DNA from 3 places in the Thauera sp. 27 genome. Region 3 is predicted to be linked to each of the others. Evidence: predicted binding sites of a transcription regulator. Region 3 holds the regulator's gene; each other region holds the start of a gene.
The links. The regulator FNR, encoded in region 3, switches genes on or off when oxygen is low (the NO sensors DNR and NnrR bind a similar motif). The targets are predictions, from matches to a motif close to TTGANCTAGNTCAA.
Positions count from the first base shown of each region.

Region 1: B447_RS09165 (bifunctional acetate--CoA ligase family protein/GNAT family N-acetyltransferase) is a predicted target of FNR. The motif match lies at 3,196-3,209, and genes of this name have one in related genera.
Region 2: B447_RS11210 (tetrathionate reductase family octaheme c-type cytochrome) is a predicted target of FNR. The motif match lies at 3,316-3,329, and genes of this name have one in related genera.

Region 1 is NZ_AMXB01000013.1:79,423-84,742, reverse strand. Features, by position in the region: gene pap (polyphosphate:AMP phosphotransferase) at 1-459, shown strand, start outside; gene B447_RS09165 (bifunctional acetate--CoA ligase family protein/GNAT family N-acetyltransferase) at 479-3,136, opposite strand; gene B447_RS09160 (2Fe-2S iron-sulfur cluster-binding protein) at 3,373-4,470, opposite strand; gene paaD (1,2-phenylacetyl-CoA epoxidase subunit PaaD) at 4,489-4,995, opposite strand; gene paaC (1,2-phenylacetyl-CoA epoxidase subunit PaaC) at 5,007-5,320, opposite strand, start outside.
Region 2 is NZ_AMXB01000017.1:66,440-71,759, forward strand. Features, by position in the region: gene B447_RS11195 (putative zinc-binding protein) at 11-406, shown strand; gene B447_RS11200 (NADPH-dependent FMN reductase) at 395-982, opposite strand; gene B447_RS11205 (cytochrome b/b6 domain-containing protein) at 1,066-1,707, opposite strand; gene B447_RS11210 (tetrathionate reductase family octaheme c-type cytochrome) at 1,709-3,304, opposite strand; gene B447_RS11215 (adenosine deaminase) at 3,422-4,426, opposite strand; gene B447_RS11220 (HupE/UreJ family protein) at 4,549-5,133, opposite strand; gene ureG (urease accessory protein UreG) at 5,216-5,320, opposite strand, start outside.
Region 3 is NZ_AMXB01000010.1:33,155-38,474, forward strand. Features, by position in the region: gene ppa (inorganic diphosphatase) at 1-290, opposite strand, end outside; gene B447_RS07075 (heavy-metal-associated domain-containing protein) at 374-583, opposite strand; gene B447_RS07080 (sulfite exporter TauE/SafE family protein) at 631-1,341, opposite strand; gene hemN (oxygen-independent coproporphyrinogen III oxidase) at 1,444-2,835, opposite strand; gene fnr (fumarate/nitrate reduction transcriptional regulator Fnr) at 2,985-3,725, shown strand; gene B447_RS07095 (SirB2 family protein) at 3,759-4,139, opposite strand; gene B447_RS07100 (Crp/Fnr family transcriptional regulator) at 4,238-4,921, shown strand; gene B447_RS07105 (PHA/PHB synthase family protein) at 4,945-5,320, opposite strand, start outside.

The DNA.
Region 1 (5,320 bases), on a different contig from region 3:
CAGCCCTACTTGTGGCGCTTCTGGCGCCACCTGCCGCGGCGCGGCAAGGTGGTCGTATTCGACCGCTCCTGGTATGGCCGTGTGCTGGTCGAGCGCGTCGAGGGCTTCTGTTCCGAGGCCGACTGGATGCGTGCCTACGCCGAGATCAACGACTTCGAGGACGAACTGGCGAGTGCCGGCGCGGTTGTCGTCAAGTTCTGGCTTGCGATCAGCAAGGACGAGCAACTCGCCCGCTTCAAGGAGCGTGAATCCGAGCCGCACAAGCACTTCAAGATCACCGAGGAGGACTGGCGCAACCGCGACAAGTGGGACGAGTACAGCCGTGCGGTGTGCGACATGGTCGATCGCACCAGTACCGAGTACGCGCCGTGGACCCTGGTCGAGGCTGACGACAAGCATTTCGCCCGCATCAAGGTGCTGCGCACGATCTGCGAACGCCTCGAGGCAGCACTCGGCTGAGGCTGCGGCGCGGGAGCGCTCACTTGCCGTGCAGCGCCTTGACCACCCGCCGCAGCGCGCTCTCCTCGGGGTGGGGCTGGACCAGGAAGCCGAGGCCGTGCATCAGGCGCAGCATCTTCGGGTTGTTGCCGAGCACGTCGCCGAAGATGCTGCGATAGCCCTTGGCGCGGGCGACTTCGATGAGCGCCCCCATGAGTCGGCGGCCGAGGCCGAAGCGCTGCCAGCCGTCGGCGACGACGAGGGCGAACTCGACCGACTCGCCATCGGCAGCGAGCGCATAGCGCGCGCTGCCGATCATCTGCTCGGTACCCGCGTCGTCGGGCGTCGTGGCGATCAGTGCCATCTCGCGGTCGTAGTCGATCTGCGTGAAGCGCGCGATCATCGCCGGGCTGAGTTCGTCCAGCTCCTCCATGAAGCGCATGTAGCGGGTCTCGGCGCTCAGGCCGTTGAAGAAGGCCAGCAGCAGCCCGGCGTCTTCCGGGCGTATCGGGCGGGTGCGCACGGCGCGGCCGTCGCCGACCTTCCAGTCCTGGACGAGGTGCAGCGGATAGGGATGGATCGCCATGTGGGCATAGCGGTCGCTGCCGGCAGGCAGGCCCTGGTCGATGACGACGCGCGCGTCCGCCGCCACTGCACCCTCAGCGTCGATGATGAGCGGGCCGATCTCCAGTTCGCGCACCCAGGGCAATTCGCACACCAGGTCGGACACCGATACCAGCACCTGCTCGACGGCGGCGCGGTTGAGCGTGCCCGCAGGGCTGCGGGGGCCGCGCGGCGCAGTCGGCATGGCCGTGTCGATGAGGTCGCGCGCCAGCACCGGGTTGAGCGGCGGCAGCGCAAAGGTGCGTGGCGCCGAGGCGTCCTCTGGCCCGAGACTGATCACCGGGCCGAAGATGGCGTCGCGTACGACCTGGATGCTGAACTCGCGGGCGCGCGGCCGGTACAGGTAGGGCTCGATCGCTACGCCAGTGATGTGCGCCTCGGGGTGGCGCAGGCGGACCGCATCGACGATGTCGTGGTAGGCGCTCCACACCGATTCGGCGGTGTTGATGTTGAGGCGTACGCCGCCCGACTCCGACTTGCTGGCAAGCTCGGCAGCGTCGACCTTCATCGCCACCGGGAAGCCGACCTGCTCGGCGACGAACAGGGCCTGCGTGGCATCGTGGGCGACCGTGGTGGGCGTGACCGCGATGCCGTAGCTGCGTAGCAGGGCCTTGGACTCCATCGCCGACAGGGTGTGGCGGCGCTGGTTGAGCAAGGTTTCGATCAGCACGCGTGCCCCGCCGCTGCGACGGTAGGCCGCCGCGCCGCCGCCCGCGGTCTGCAGCAGCAGTGTCTGGCTGTGATGGAAGCGGGAGATGTCGTGGAGCAACTCGACCGCGGCCTCGGGGGCGCTGAATACGGGGATGCCGGCCTGTTCGAGCAGGCTGCGCGCCTCGGCCACCTGGCCGCCGCCCATCCAGCAGCAGCACAGCTTGAGCCGCAGCTGCGCCGAGAGGTCGATGATCTCCTGGGCGACTTCGACCGGCTCCACGAGGGCATGCGGCGACAGGATTACCAGCAGGTTGGTCACTGCGGCGTCCTCGGCGAGTGCCAGGATGGCGTCGCGATAGCGTTGCGGACTCGCGTCGCCGCCGAGGTCGAGCGGGTTGTGGCTGCGGCGCTCGCGTCCGCCCAGGCGCTCGAGTGCCGCGATGGTGGGCGAGCCGAGATTGACCAGGGTGGTGCCGAGGTCCTTGGCGCGGTCGGCGGCGAGGTCGGCCGGGCCGCTGCCGTTGGAGACGATGGCGAGGCTGTCCTCGCGCGGACGGAAGCCGCAGGAGAGCGCCTTGGTGGCGAAGAACAATTGGTCGAGATTGTTGACCCGCACCACCCCCGCACGGCGCATGGCCGCGTCGAAAACCACGTCGGCGAGTCCACCGTGTGCAGCTGCGGTCGTGTCGTTCTCGTCCGCGCCGTGACGGCCCGCCTTGAGCACGATGATCGGCTTGATGCGTGCCGCCGAGCGCAGTGCGCTCATGAAGTGGCGGGCATTACGGATGTGGTCGACGTAGAGCAGGATGTAGCGCGTCTGCGGGTCGTGGGTCAGGTATTCGAGGATCTCGCCGAAATCGATGTCCACGGTGCCGCCGAGCGAGATCACCGACGAGAAGCCCACGCCCTGTGTGGAGGCCCAGTCCAGCACGACCGAGCACAGTGCGCCCGACTGCGACACCAGGGCGATTTCGCCCGGCTTGACCGCGATGCGGGTGAGCGCGGCGTTGAGCCCGCTGCCCGGGCGGGCGATACCCAGGCTGCCGGGTCCGAGCAGGCGCAAGCCGCTTTCACGCGCGGTCTCGATGATGCGGCGCTCGAGTGTGCGCCCGGTGGCGCCGACGATGATGGCATTGCGCACACCGCTGCGCCCGCACTGGGCAGTGACGTTGTGCAGCATGCGCGCGGGCGTGGCAATGATGGCGAGGTCGACCGGGCGGCCGATGTCCTCGATCGAGCGATGGCAGGGGTGGTCCTGGATGCGCTCGTACTTCGGGTTCACCGCGTGCAGCGTGCCGCGGTAGCCGCCCTCGACCAGGTTGCGGAAGATGATGCGGCCGACCGAGCCGGGTGAGTCCGAAGCGCCGATGACGGCGATCGACGCCGGTTCGAAGGCGGTGCTCAGGGCGTGGTGGCTGGACATGGCGGTGGGCGCAGAGGTGGCTAGGGCTTAAGTGATACCAGATAAATTGATTTTCTTTGTTGATGTGTATCAGTAAGCATCCGCTGGCGCCTCGCCTCGAAAACGCCAACGGCCGTCGAGACGGCCGTTGCAAGGGTACGGATGCGGGCAGGGCAGTTGCCGCGATTGCCTTCAACCGCTCGCGGCTCGGCCCGCTCCCACGGCGCCAGCCGCGGGCCCGTGGCCGCCCCGCGCGCTCAGCGTTCGTCGAAGCTGATCTTGAGCCGCTTGGTCGTCGCCCGTGCCTGACAGCTGAGCACGAAGCCCTGTGCCACTTCGGCCGCCTCGAGGGTGAAGTTCTTGTCCATCACCACCTCGCCCTCCTGCACCTTGGCACGGCAGGTGCAGCACACGCCCGCCTTGCACGAGAACGGCAGGTCTAGGCCGGCGTTGAGCGCGGCGTCGAGCAGGTGGTCGTCCGGGCCGATGGCGATCTCGTGTTCCTTGCCGTCGAGCACCAAGGTCATGGTGATGTCCTTGGTTGCGGCGGCGGCGGCTTCGGCGCTGCTCGATGCGCCGACGGGCTGGGCGCCGGCGGGCAGGTTGACAGTGAAGCGCTCGGTGCGGATACGGTCTGCCGGCACGCCGGCCTCGACCAGAGCCGATTCGGTGGCCATGATCATCTCATCGGGGCCGCAGATGAAGACTTCGTCCATGCTGCCCACGGGGAGCAGGGCGCCGATGATGGCGCGCACCTTGTCACCGTCGATGCGGCCTTGCAGCAGGTCGACCTCCTGGGCCTGACGCGATAGCACATGGATCATCGTCAAGCGGTCACGGTAGCGGTCCTTGAGGTCCTGCAGCTCCTCGTTGAACATCACCGTGGACATGCGGCGGTTGCCGTAGATGAGCGTGAACTTGGCGTCCGGCTGCTCCTCGAGCGTGGTCGCGGCGATCGACAGGATCGGGGTGATGCCCGAGCCGGCGGCAAAGCCAACGCGGTGCAGTGCGCGCTTCTTCCTGACCACGAAGCGTCCATCGGGCGGCATGACCTGAAGGGTGTCGCCGGCCTTGATCGCACGCGTGGCCCAGTTCGAGAACAGGCCGCCCTCGACCGGGCGGATGCCGATCTCGAGTTCGCCATCGCGGGCGAGGCGGCTGCGTGGGCTGCTGATCGAGTAGTTGCGGCGTACGTCCTGGCCGTCGATGGTGGCGCGCAGGGTGAGGAACTGGCCCGGCTCGAAGGTGAAGCGTTCGCGCTCGGCAGGCGGGATATCGAACGTGATTGCCACCGCGCCGGCGGCCTCTGGGCTCACGCGCTTGACGGCGAGTTCTTGGAAACGGAGTGCTGACATGACGTTTGGGCTCCGGCTTTAATAGGGTTTGAAGTAGTCGAAGGGCTCCTGGCAGTCGAGGCACTTGTACAGTGCCTTGCACGCCGTCGACCCGTACTGGGAGGTGACCGTGGTGTGGATGGAGCCGCAGCGCGGGCAGGCCACCGGTTCGGCCTGCACGCGGCGCACGAAGTGCACCACGCTGACGTCGCCGCCGCTGCCGCAGGTGCGGTGGGGCGGGGCGATGCCGTAGGCGCGCAGCTTTTCCTTGGCCTCGTCGCTCATCCAGTCGGTAGTCCAGGCCGGCGCGAGCTGGGTGATCACCCGCGCTGCGATGCCGGCCTGGTCCAGGCTTGCGCGCACGTCGTCCTCGATCTGGCCCATGGCCGGGCAGCCGCTGTAGGTCGGCGTGATGACCACCTCGATGCCCGCGTCGGTCTCGCGCACCTCGCGCAGGATGCCCAGCTCGCGCAGGGTCACCACCGGGATCTCGGGATCGGTGAGGTGCTCGAGGGTGGCCCAGACTTTTTCGATCGTGCTGCTCATGGCTTGCCGCCTTACCAGGTTGCGCCGGGGTGGGCGCGCGCCAGGCCCTGCATCTCGCCCAGCAGGTAGCTCAGGTGCTCGGAGTGGCGGCCGTGCTTGCCCTCGGGGATGTAACCGCGCACCTCGGGTCGCTTCAGCGTGGCCTCGGCGAGGGTGTCGGCGACGATGGCGTCCCAGGCGGCACGCAGGGTGCGCACGTCGACTGCGGCACCGGAGGCGATGGCGGCGTCTTCCACTGCGCTCGGCGTCCAGAACTCCTCGGTGTAGCGGAACAGGTGGTCGAGCGCAGCCTGGGCACGGGCATGCGACTCTTCGGTGCCGTCGC
Region 2 (5,320 bases), on a different contig from region 3:
AGGCTCCGCCATGGCCGGGCGCAAGAAGGACCTGCCCCTCGTCTACTCCTGTTCCGGCTGCTCCAGTGCCGCGCAGATGGCGAACCACGTCGCGCTGCGCCTGGACCGCGAAGGCGAGGCCGAGATGTCCTGCATCGCCGGGGTCGGCGGCAACGTACCGCACCTGGTGCGGATCGCGCAGTCCGGCCGCCCCATCCTCGCCATCGACGGCTGCGCACTCGAATGCACCCGCAGCAGTCTGGCCCAGCGTGGCGTGCAACCCGCTCGCCACATGCTGCTCAATGAACAGGGTATCAAGAAACGCTACGCCAGCGATTTCGATGCGGACGAGGCCGAGCGCGTTTTGCAGCAGGCTCGACAGCTGCTGCAGGCGCTGCGGGAAGCGGACATGGGTTCAGGCGCGTAGCCGGCGCGCGCAGTCGGCCAGCGCAACCGCCAGCGCCTCGAGCATCGCCTGTTGCGCGCCATCCTTCAGCCGTCCGTCCTCGCCCACCGCATCGCCCGCCTTGGCGACCGCGAGCTGCTGCGGGATCACCTGCATGCCGAGATAGCCGAGGATGTCGCGCACATGGAAGAGCACGCGCATCCCGCCCAGCGCGCCCGGCGAGCTGCCCACCACCGCGGCCGCTCGTCCTGCGTACACCGCGCCGCCCGAGCGCGCGCGGTCCGCAGGATTGGGGCGCGAGCACCAGTCGAGCGTGTTCTTCAGCAGCGGCGTGACCGAGCCGTTGTACTCGGGATTCACCACCAGCAGGCCATCGCTCGCATGCAGGATGTGCTGAAGACGCACGATGCAGTCCGGCAGCCCTTGTGCCACCTCGAGGTCGCCATCGTAGAGCGGCGCCGGATAGTCGGCGAGCTCGACATGCTCGACTTCGGCACCGGCCGCCTGCAAGGCCTGTACGCAGGCGAAGGCGACACGACGGGATAGGGCCTCGGCACGGCGGCTGCCGGCCATCACGACGATGCGGGGGGGCTTCATCGGCGGACACTCCTCTGGGCTTGGGGAGACCATTAGACCTCATCCAAGGCAAAAGTTGGCCTGCTCAAACCGCCTCCACCGCCTCAGTGGCGGGCGGGTGCGGCCGGCTTGGCGGTGGCGCCGCCCTCGTCGTGCACGTCCTCCCAGCCGGTGATCATCGCCTTGATGTGGGCGAGCGGTGTGTGTCCGGCGGTGGCCAGATACACGTGGATGATCAGGAAAGCCAGCATCAGGAAGGCCCCCAGGGTGTGCAGCTGCGCCACCTGCTGCAGGCCGAGGCCATCGGGCATCAGCGGCTGCAGCCGCCCCCAGAACAGGTAGACCAGCCCCGAGACCCACACCAGCGGATTGATGAGCAGTTTCACACCGAGGTAGGCGATGCGCTGCAGCGGGTTGTGCTTGCGCTCGACCGTCACCTTGTAGGGGTGAGGCGCGCCGATGAAGATGCCGTAGGCGTAGTACTTCACCATGCGGTCGATATTGCTCAGCGTCGGTACGTAGTGCTTCCAATGCCCGGTGGTGAAGTGCCAGAAGATCGCCAGGACCCACAACCCGATCAGCAGCCAGGCAGCCAGCTCGTGCACTTCGACAGCGGTGCGGAAATCGAGCAGCCCATGGCTGCCGTGGATGGCGAAACCGGTGACCAGCAGCGTGATGATCAGCGCCGCCTGCATCCAGTGCCAGAAGCGCTCGAAGCGCGTGAACAGGTAGATGCGCTCGCTCATGTCAGTGCTCCTTGCGCTTGTTGCGGGTCAGGAAGCGCAGTCCGCCGTGGCCGATCGCACCAAGCAGCATCAAGCCAGCAAGGCCGAAACCGAAAGTGTCCAGCATCGCGTTGCGGTCGCGACCCGGCATCCACACTCCGGGCACCCCGGCGAGCCGCCCGTCGTTGGCGTGGCACTGGGCGCAGTCGAGCGCCTTGTCCTTGGGCGCGACCATGTGGGTGATCGGCCACAGCATGGAGGTCTCCACGAAGTCGAACTTGCCGCTGTAGGGCTGGCCGGTTGCGTCCGCACCGGCCTGAAGCGCCTTGGGCCAGTCGAAGTTGTACCAGAAGGCGGTGTCGTCCGGCGTCGCGGTGTGCGGCACGAGCAGAGTCAGGTGCTCGGTGTCATAAGGTTGCTTGCCGTGGAAGGTCTTGACCGGCCAGATGCGTGCATCGGACGCCCCGGGGGTGCCATGGAAGGTGTTGATCGCCACCCGGGTGGCGGGGTCGATGCGGGTATCGGGCTGGGTGTAGCTCACCTGGCCGTTGAACCACAGGTAGTCGGGCTGCACGTTCTCGCCGAGCACGAAATCGCCCTTCTTGCTGTCGTAGATGACATGTCCCCTGTCGTCCTTGAGCTGGAAGGGCCTGCCCTCAGGTGTCAGCTTGCCGGCAGTGGACCAGTCCCAGCCCATCTTGGTGGGCACGCCACCGCGCGCAAACTCGGGGATGTGGCAGGTCTGGCAGGCCAGCGTGCGGGTATGGTCGTTGAGGCGCTCCGAGTGCTGGAAGTCACCCTTGTGCGGTCGGTCGCCATGGCAGGCCTGGCAGGTCGCGGGATTGCGGTCGGTCTTCTCGCCTCGCATGATCGCACCGTGCGGATCGGCGCCGGTCATGCTGATGCGGCTGCCGGCGACGGCATGCTTGTCCGTCTTGTGACAGCTCGCACAGGTGAAGTTGAGCCCGTCCGCCGCCATGTGCACGTCGAGCGCCTTGTCGGGCTTGTTGAGCGAGGAGTCAAGGTCGCCATGCTTGACGCCGTCGCCACCGCCGCCGAAGTAATGGCAGGCGCCGCAGGTGCGCCGCGAGGTGGCGCCGATGCTCTGTGCCACGCTGGCAAGATCGGTGGCCTCGACGAACTTGCCGGACTTGGGCGGGAACTCGATGCGCTCGTACGGTGGATGACCAGCGAAGCCGGCCAGCTTGCGGTAAGCGCCGGTGTTGTGACAAGCCAGGCAATCGACCTTGTTCTCGGCCGTGAAGTCAAAGGTCTCGTCCTTCCAGCCATAGCCGATATGACAGGACTGGCAGAAGGCCTCGTTCGAACGGTCGCCGATGCAGAAACCGTTTAGCATGGTCTTCTTGCCCAGCTTCTGGCCGGTGTCGGGATTGACGTACTCCCAGGTCCAGTGGCGTGTGGCCATGACCTGCTTTGCGGCTTCGGTGTGACAGGCGAGACAGGCCGCGGTGACCTCCTCACCCGACTTGAAGGGCCCCTGCAACTCCTTGAACTTGCTGTGATCGGCGGTGCCGGTGGACGCGATGGCCAGCGTGGCAAGCAGCAGCAAGCAGAAGCCCGCCAGCAGGCTGGCAGCTCGGTTGGGTCGGACGCTCATGTCAGCACTCCGTGATCCGGGTCATCGAGCCATCAGTCTAACGCGCACCCCTATTTCAGTTTTTGATAATTATCTAACAAAGCAAAAAACCCCAGGAACTGAAGAGCCGATACGCTTTCAAGCCGGCATTGCGTCCAGCCGCAGCAGCCAGGGCGTACGCAAGGACTCCGGCACGAAGCTCGCTTCCAGGCTGTTGCGGGCGATGCGCTTGAGCTGCGTGCGGCTCAGGCCCAGCGCACGCGCGGTGTCGATGAAGTTGCGCGCGATGTAGCCGCCGAAATAGGCCGGGTCGTCGGAGTTGATCGTCACCTTCAAGCCGGCCTCAAGAAGCCGCTTCAGGTTGTGCTGCGCGAGATCGGGAAACACGCACAGCTTGACGTTCGACAGCGGGCATACCGTCAGCGCAACCTGCTCGCGTGCCAGGCGTTCGACCAGCGCGGGGTCTTCGGCACAACGCACGCCATGGTCGATGCGCTCGACCTTCAGCACGTCGAGCGCGTCCGCGATGTAGGCCGGCGGTCCCTCCTCACCCGCGTGCGCCACGATGTGCAGGCCCAACTCACGGCAGCGTGCGAACAGGCGCGCGAACTTGGCCGGAGGGTGTCCGCGCTCTGACGAATCGAGGCCGACGCCGTGGATGCGGGCGAGCTGCGGCAAGGCCTGCTCGAGGGTTGCGAAGCCCTCGTCCTCGCTCAGATGACGCAGGAAGCAGAGGATGAGCCGCGAACTGATCCCCCAGCGCACCTGGGCCTCGGCGCAGGCACGCTCCAGGCCATCCACGACGGTGGCAAAGGCGACACCGCGTGCGGTATGGGTCTGCGGGTCGAAGAACAGTTCGGCATGCACCACGCCGTCGGCATGGGCGCGCTCGAAGTAGGCCAATGCGAGTTCGAAGAAGTCGCGCTCATGGATCAGCGCGGCCGCGCCGGCGTAGTAGAGATCGAGAAAGCTCTGCAGGTCGGTAAAGGCATAAGCCGCGCGAGTCTCTTCCACGCTCTTCCACGGCAGGGCCACACCGTTGCGGCGGGCAAGCTCGAACATCATCTCCGGCTCCAGCGTGCCTTCGATGTGTACGTGCAACTCGGCCTTGGGCAGGCTGCAAACGAAATGCTCCAGGTCCATGACGCCCTCCGTGCTGATACCTGCATGCTAGTCCCAATCGGGCAGCTACGCCTGCAACAGCTCGAGCGCGTCAGCGGCTGCGCCGGGTGCGTACGCGCCCAGCGCAGCCCCCGGAGTCAGGCTCAGGCGCCGAGCAGCAAAGCCCCGGTGCCGGCGATGGCTGCGCCGGCCGCGCGGTGGACACGGTCGCCGAGCAGCGTCTGCGGCGTCCACCGCGTCAGTGCATAGCCGGCGCCGTGCAACAGCGCGGTCGCGAGCGCAAAGCCCAGGGCGTAGGTCGCCAGGCTGGCGCCCTCCATCTCGGCATGGTGGGCATGGCCATGGAAGAGCGCGAAGGCGGCGACGAGGGGCAAGCTCGCCGCCACGGGCAGACGCGCGGCAAGCGCGATCAACAGCCCCAGCACCAGCACCGAGGCAGCAATGCCAGCCTCTACCGCGGGCAGCGCGAAACCGAGGGCGCCCAACCCCGCGCCCGCCAGCATCGCCAGTACGAAGCCTGCAGGCAGCATCCAGCGCGTGGCGCCGGGCTGGCGCGCCGCATACAGGCCGACGGCCAGCATCGCAAGCAAATGGTCGACACCGCCGAACGGGTGGGCGAAGCCGCTGAAGAAGCTCGCACCTTCGTGGCCGGGGTGGGCGAGCGCGGCACCGGAGACGGTGGCCAGCGCCACGGCGACGAGCGCCGCGCGAACGGGATGGGTGTTCATGATGGAGACTCCTGCACTTTCAAGAAATGAATATCAGATGAAGCTACCGGGATTGCGAAGCAGCGAGGCCGTCAGGCGCCTTTCAGGCCGCCACCAGCAAGCCCTGACGCTCGATGAAGTCGATGATATCGGCGAGTCCCTGGCCCGTCTTCTGGTTGGAGAACACGAAGGGGCGCGTACCACGCAT
Region 3 (5,320 bases):
TCCATCTTCAGCACGCCGACCGGGCGACAACGGATCACGACGCCGGGCGCGAGCGGGAACGGGGTGACGACCAGCACGTCCACCGGGTCACCGTCGCCAGCGATGGTGTGCGGCACATAGCCGTAGTTGAGCGGGTAACGCATCGAGGTACCCATGAAGCGATCGACGAAGACGGCGCCGCTGTCCTTGTCCACCTCGAACTTGATCGGATCACCCTGAGCGGAGATCTCGATGATGACGTTGATGTCGTTCGGCACGTCCTTGCCGGCGCTGACCAGATCGAAACCCATACATCCCTCCCGTGGAAAAATTGTGCGCGGATTATAGGGGGAAACCACAATGTCTTGCACTGCACCACGCCCACCGGCCACGCTCAGGCCGGCGCATCGAACCCGGCATCCTCCACCGCTGCACGCATGGCGTCGACCGAAACCTGCGCTGGATCGAAGCGCACGGTCGCACTGCCCTGTTCGAGGGACACCTGCACGTCCTCGACACCGGCAATGCCCTTGAGCACACCGGTCACGTTCCTGACGCAGCCGCCGCAGCTCATGCCTTCGACCTTGATCGTCACTTCGCTCATGCAGCACTTCTCCTCATCATTGATTGACGGCCCGCCGCGCCAGGGCCTCAGGTAATGCACACCACGCCGCTCCACAGGTCGCCGCCGAGCGTGGGCGCGTGGTAGAGGCCGAACAGCCCGAAGCCAAGCACGAGCAGCCCCGAAGCGATGCGCACCTTGCGATTGCGGGTGAAGTCGCGGAAACGCTTGAACAGCATGCCGGCCAGCAGCAGGTTGGGGAGCGTCCCAAGACCGAAGGCGAGCATGAGCCCGGCGCCGCGCACACCCGAACCGGTGACGAGCGCAGTGGCCAGAATGGAGTATGTGAGTCCGCAGGGGATGAAGCCCCACAGCATGCCAAGCGGCAAGGCCTGCCTGGGCGACCGCGCTGGCAGGAAACGACGTGTCGCCGGCTGGATGCGCCGCCACAGCACATGGCCGGCGCGCTCGAACGGCGCAAGCGGGCGGGTAAAACCGGTGAGGTAAAGGCCGAGTGCAACCAGCATCAGGTTGGCCAGCACATAGAGCGTCATCTGCACCGGCAGCATGCCGTCGTACAGCATGCCGACCGAACCGATAAAGCCCACCGCGGCGCCGAGCGCGGTATAGGTGCCGATCCGCCCCAGGTTATAGGCGAGGTGCAGCGGCCACTGCGGCTTCCCGCCGGGCACCTGAACCTGCATGGTGAGGGCGCCGACGATGCCGCCACACATCGACACGCAGTGAGTGCCGCCGAGCAGGCCGATCAGGAAGACGGCCAGGTAACCTGTTTCGGGCATGGGGGAAGAGCGATCCGGTGCGGCGCGAGGCAAAAGCGCATTTTACGCCTGCACGCCCGCAACCGCATGCGACAAATCGCCCCGCCCTCGCGATCGCGTGACTCAGATCACCCTGGAGTAGCGCGCGCGCTCACGGTCTGCGCGCAGATAGCGGTCGAACACCATGGCGACACCGCGCACCAGCAGGCGACCAGCAGGCTCGACGCTGATCCAGTCGCCCTCGATCTTCACCAGCCCGGCCTTCTGCATCTCCTGCAGGTCGGCAAGTTCCTCGGCGAAATAGGAGCGGAAGTCGATCAGGTGGGCGATCTCGATCGACTGCATGGACAGCTCGAAGTGGCACATCAGCGCCTGTATGATCGAACGCCGCAACAGGTCGTCGGCGGTAAGTTCGATGCCACGCAGGACCGGCAGCTCGTCACGGTCGAGCGCATCGTAGTACTCGTCGAGCGTCTTGACGTTCTGCGCGTACACCGGACCGATCTTGCCGATTGCCGATACGCCGAAGGCAAGCAGATCGCACTCGGCCTGGGTGGAGTAGCCCTGGAAGTTGCGGTGCAGACGGCCCTGGCGCTGGGCAACGGTGAGTTCGTCATCCGGCTTGGCGAAGTGGTCCATGCCGATATAGACGTAGCCGGCCTCGGTAAGGCGACGGATGCCGAGCTGCAGCAACTGCAGCTTGGTGTCTGCAGTGGGCATGTCGCCGCTGTTGATGCGGCGCTGCGGCTTGAACAGGCCCGGCAGGTGGGCATAGCTGTAGAGAGAGATGCGATCGGGCGAGATCTCCAGCACCTGCTCGAGGGTACGGTTGAAGCTGATCACGTTCTGCTTGGGCAGACCGTAGATCAGGTCCATGCTCACGGACTTGAAGCCCGTGGCACGTGCCGCGTCGATGACGAGCTTGGTCTCGTCATAGCTCTGGATGCGGTTTACCGCCGCCTGCACATCTTCGGCGAAGTCCTGCACGCCAACGCTCATGCGGTTGAAGCCAAGCTCGGCGAGCAGTTTCACGGTGTCGAAGTCGACCTTGCGCGGGTCGACCTCGATCGAGTATTCGCCATTGGGAACAAGCGTGAAGTGTTCGCGCACCGCGGCCATGAGCTCGCGCATCTCGTCATGCGACAGGAAGGTCGGCGTTCCCCCACCGAGGTGGAGCTGCGTGACCTGGCGGCTGCCCTCCAGGCATTCCGCCTGCATCGCGATCTCCTTGGCCAGGTATTTCAGATACTTGGCCGAGCGCCCATGATCCTTGGTGATGATCTTGTTGCAGGCACAGTAATAGCAGATCGTGTTACAGAAGGGGATGTGGAAGTATAATGAGAGCGGTTTGCTGACGCCGCCGACCGCCCTTTTTGCGAGCCAGGCCTTGAGCGCATCGGCGTTGAAGGCCTCGACGAAGCGGTCCGCTGTCGGATAGGACGTGTAGCGCGGTCCGTTGATGTCGAATCGGCGGATGAGTTGCGGATCGAAGATGAGTTGGTTCTGGCTTGTCATGATCTTGCTGCGGCAGTGTGTGCCAAACAATGGCAGATCGCCGCGTTTTTTTGGTTGACGTGGGTCAACGGGCGTGATGTGTTGCCCGATCGAACCACTCCTGAGCCAGGTCTGGCGTCTTTTGTCGGGGAAGCAGGATTATCGTGCAGATGAGGGCGAGCGTGCCAATTACCGTGAACGGGCTCAAGTCTGCCTGTTCGCAGTGCAACCTGGTCGAGTTGTGCCTGCCCTTCGGGATGTCCGACAGCGAGTTGAACCGCCTGGACGAACTCGTTGGCGCGCGGCGCAAGGTCAAGCGCCAGCAAAGCCTGTATCGTGCGGGCGATCCGTTCGAGGCGATCTACGCCATCCGCGCCGGTTCGTTCAAGACCGACGTGCTGCTCGAAGACGGCCGCGATCAGGTGACCGGCTTCCAGATGACCGGAGAGATTCTCGGCCTCGACGGCATCAGTGCAGAGTCGCATACCTGCTATGCGATCGCCCTCGAGGACAGCGAGGTCTGCGTGATCGCCTATGACAAGCTCGAGCAGATGTCACACGAAGTGGAAGGCCTGCAACTGCAGTTCCACAAGGTGATGAGCCGCGAGATCGTGCGCGACCACGGCGTGATGATGCTCCTCGGTTCGATGCGCGCCGAGGAACGGCTGGCGGCGTTCCTTCTCAACATGTCGCAGCGCTTCAATGCGCGCGGCTTCTCGGCGCAGGAATTCCACCTGCGCATGACGCGCGAGGAGATCGGTTCCTACCTGGGGCTCAAGCTCGAGACGGTGTCTCGCGCTTTCTCCCGCTTCCAGGACGAAGGGCTGATCTCGGTGCAACAGAAGCACGTGCAGTTGCTCGATCCCACCGGGCTCAAGCGCCTGATCCAGCACCAGCACGGCGCGCGCTGACGCTGGCCGCCCCGCCTCGACGGCCGCCATTGTTCAGGCAAGGAAGCCTGCGGGATTCTTGGTGAAGGCGACCGACACGATCCATACGTACACGGACAGGGCGGCCGCAAAGGCGCCCGCACGCACCGGCTTGGTCGGGCCGCGCTTGAGTGCAAGCGTGCCAAGCAGCACGTATGCAACCAGGCCACCGACCTTGGCGGTCACCCAGTCGGCGGCAAACGGGTACTGCGCGATCATGACCGCCAGCGTGATCGCTGACAGCAGCAGCAGGCTGTCGATGATGTGCGGCAACACACGGGTGAGCCGGTGCGAGAGCATCGGATTGCCCGTCAGCATCCACATGCCGCGCAGCAGGAAACCCGCTGCGCTGAGCACGACGCAGACGACGTGAAGGTGTTTGATCGCGTAGTACATCCTTTTTCCTTGCAAGGGCTGGCAAGCTGCCGGTCTCGGGGCGACAGGTATTGTCGCCCGTCTCGGGTAAGATTACGAATCGTTCCGGAGCCAAAGCAATGTCCCAGCACCCCCATGTCGACATCCCTGCCCTGCTGCATCGCATCCCGCTGTTCAGTGAGTTGTCGGAGTCGGATATCCAGCGTGTGTCGCGCTACACCCGCGATCGGCATGTCGGCAGGGGCGAAGTGCTGTTCCAGCGCGGCGACCAGCCCCACGGCTTCTATTTCGTCGTATCGGGCCAGATCAAGCTGGCCTTCTCGTCGCCACAGGGCACCGAGAAGGTGGTCGAGATCGTGGGTGCGATGCAGAGCTTCGGCGAGGCGGTGATGTTCATGAACCACCCCTACCCGGTCTTTGCGGAGGCCTTGTGCGACACGGTGCTGATCCATGTCGGCCAGGCGGTCGTGACCGAACTCATCGACCAGGATTCGACCTTCGCTCACAAACTGCTGGCCGGCATGGCGATTCGTCTGCACAGCCTGATCCAGGACGTCGAAACCTACTCGCTGCGCTCGAGCATGCAGCGCGTCATCGGCTACCTGCTGCAGGTGGCGGACAGCGACACGCCATGCGAGATTGCGCTTCCCACCAGCAAGCAGGTGATCGCCTCGCGCCTCAACCTGACCCCCGAGACGCTGTCGCGAATCTTCCATGACCTCAGCGAAGCAGGCCTGATCAGCGTGCAGGGCAAGCGCATCACCCTGCACGACCCTGCACGCCTGGCACGGCACAACGCCTGAGGCCGTTGCAGCACGGTAGCCGTTCAGGGCTCGAGCACGTACTGCCCTGGCGCATCGGCAAGCGCGGGAAAAGCCTCGGTCGACACCGGGCGCGCCGCCACGAGCGCGCCGCAGCGTGGCTTGAGCCAGCGCATCCAATCTTCCCACCAGCTCCCCTCGCAACGCTTGGCGCGCTGACGCCAGGTTTCCGGCGTATCGTCGCGTGTGCTGGCTTCGACCCAGTAGTGGCGCTTGGGCGGGTCGACGACGGGATTGACGATGCCCAGGATATGCCCGGAACTCGACAATACCTGCCGCACCGGTCCGCCAACGTGATGCACCACTTTGAAGGTTTGCAGCCACGGCGCGATGTGATCGTCCTCGGCCGCAACCGCATAGAGCGGCTGCGAAACGGCCGCG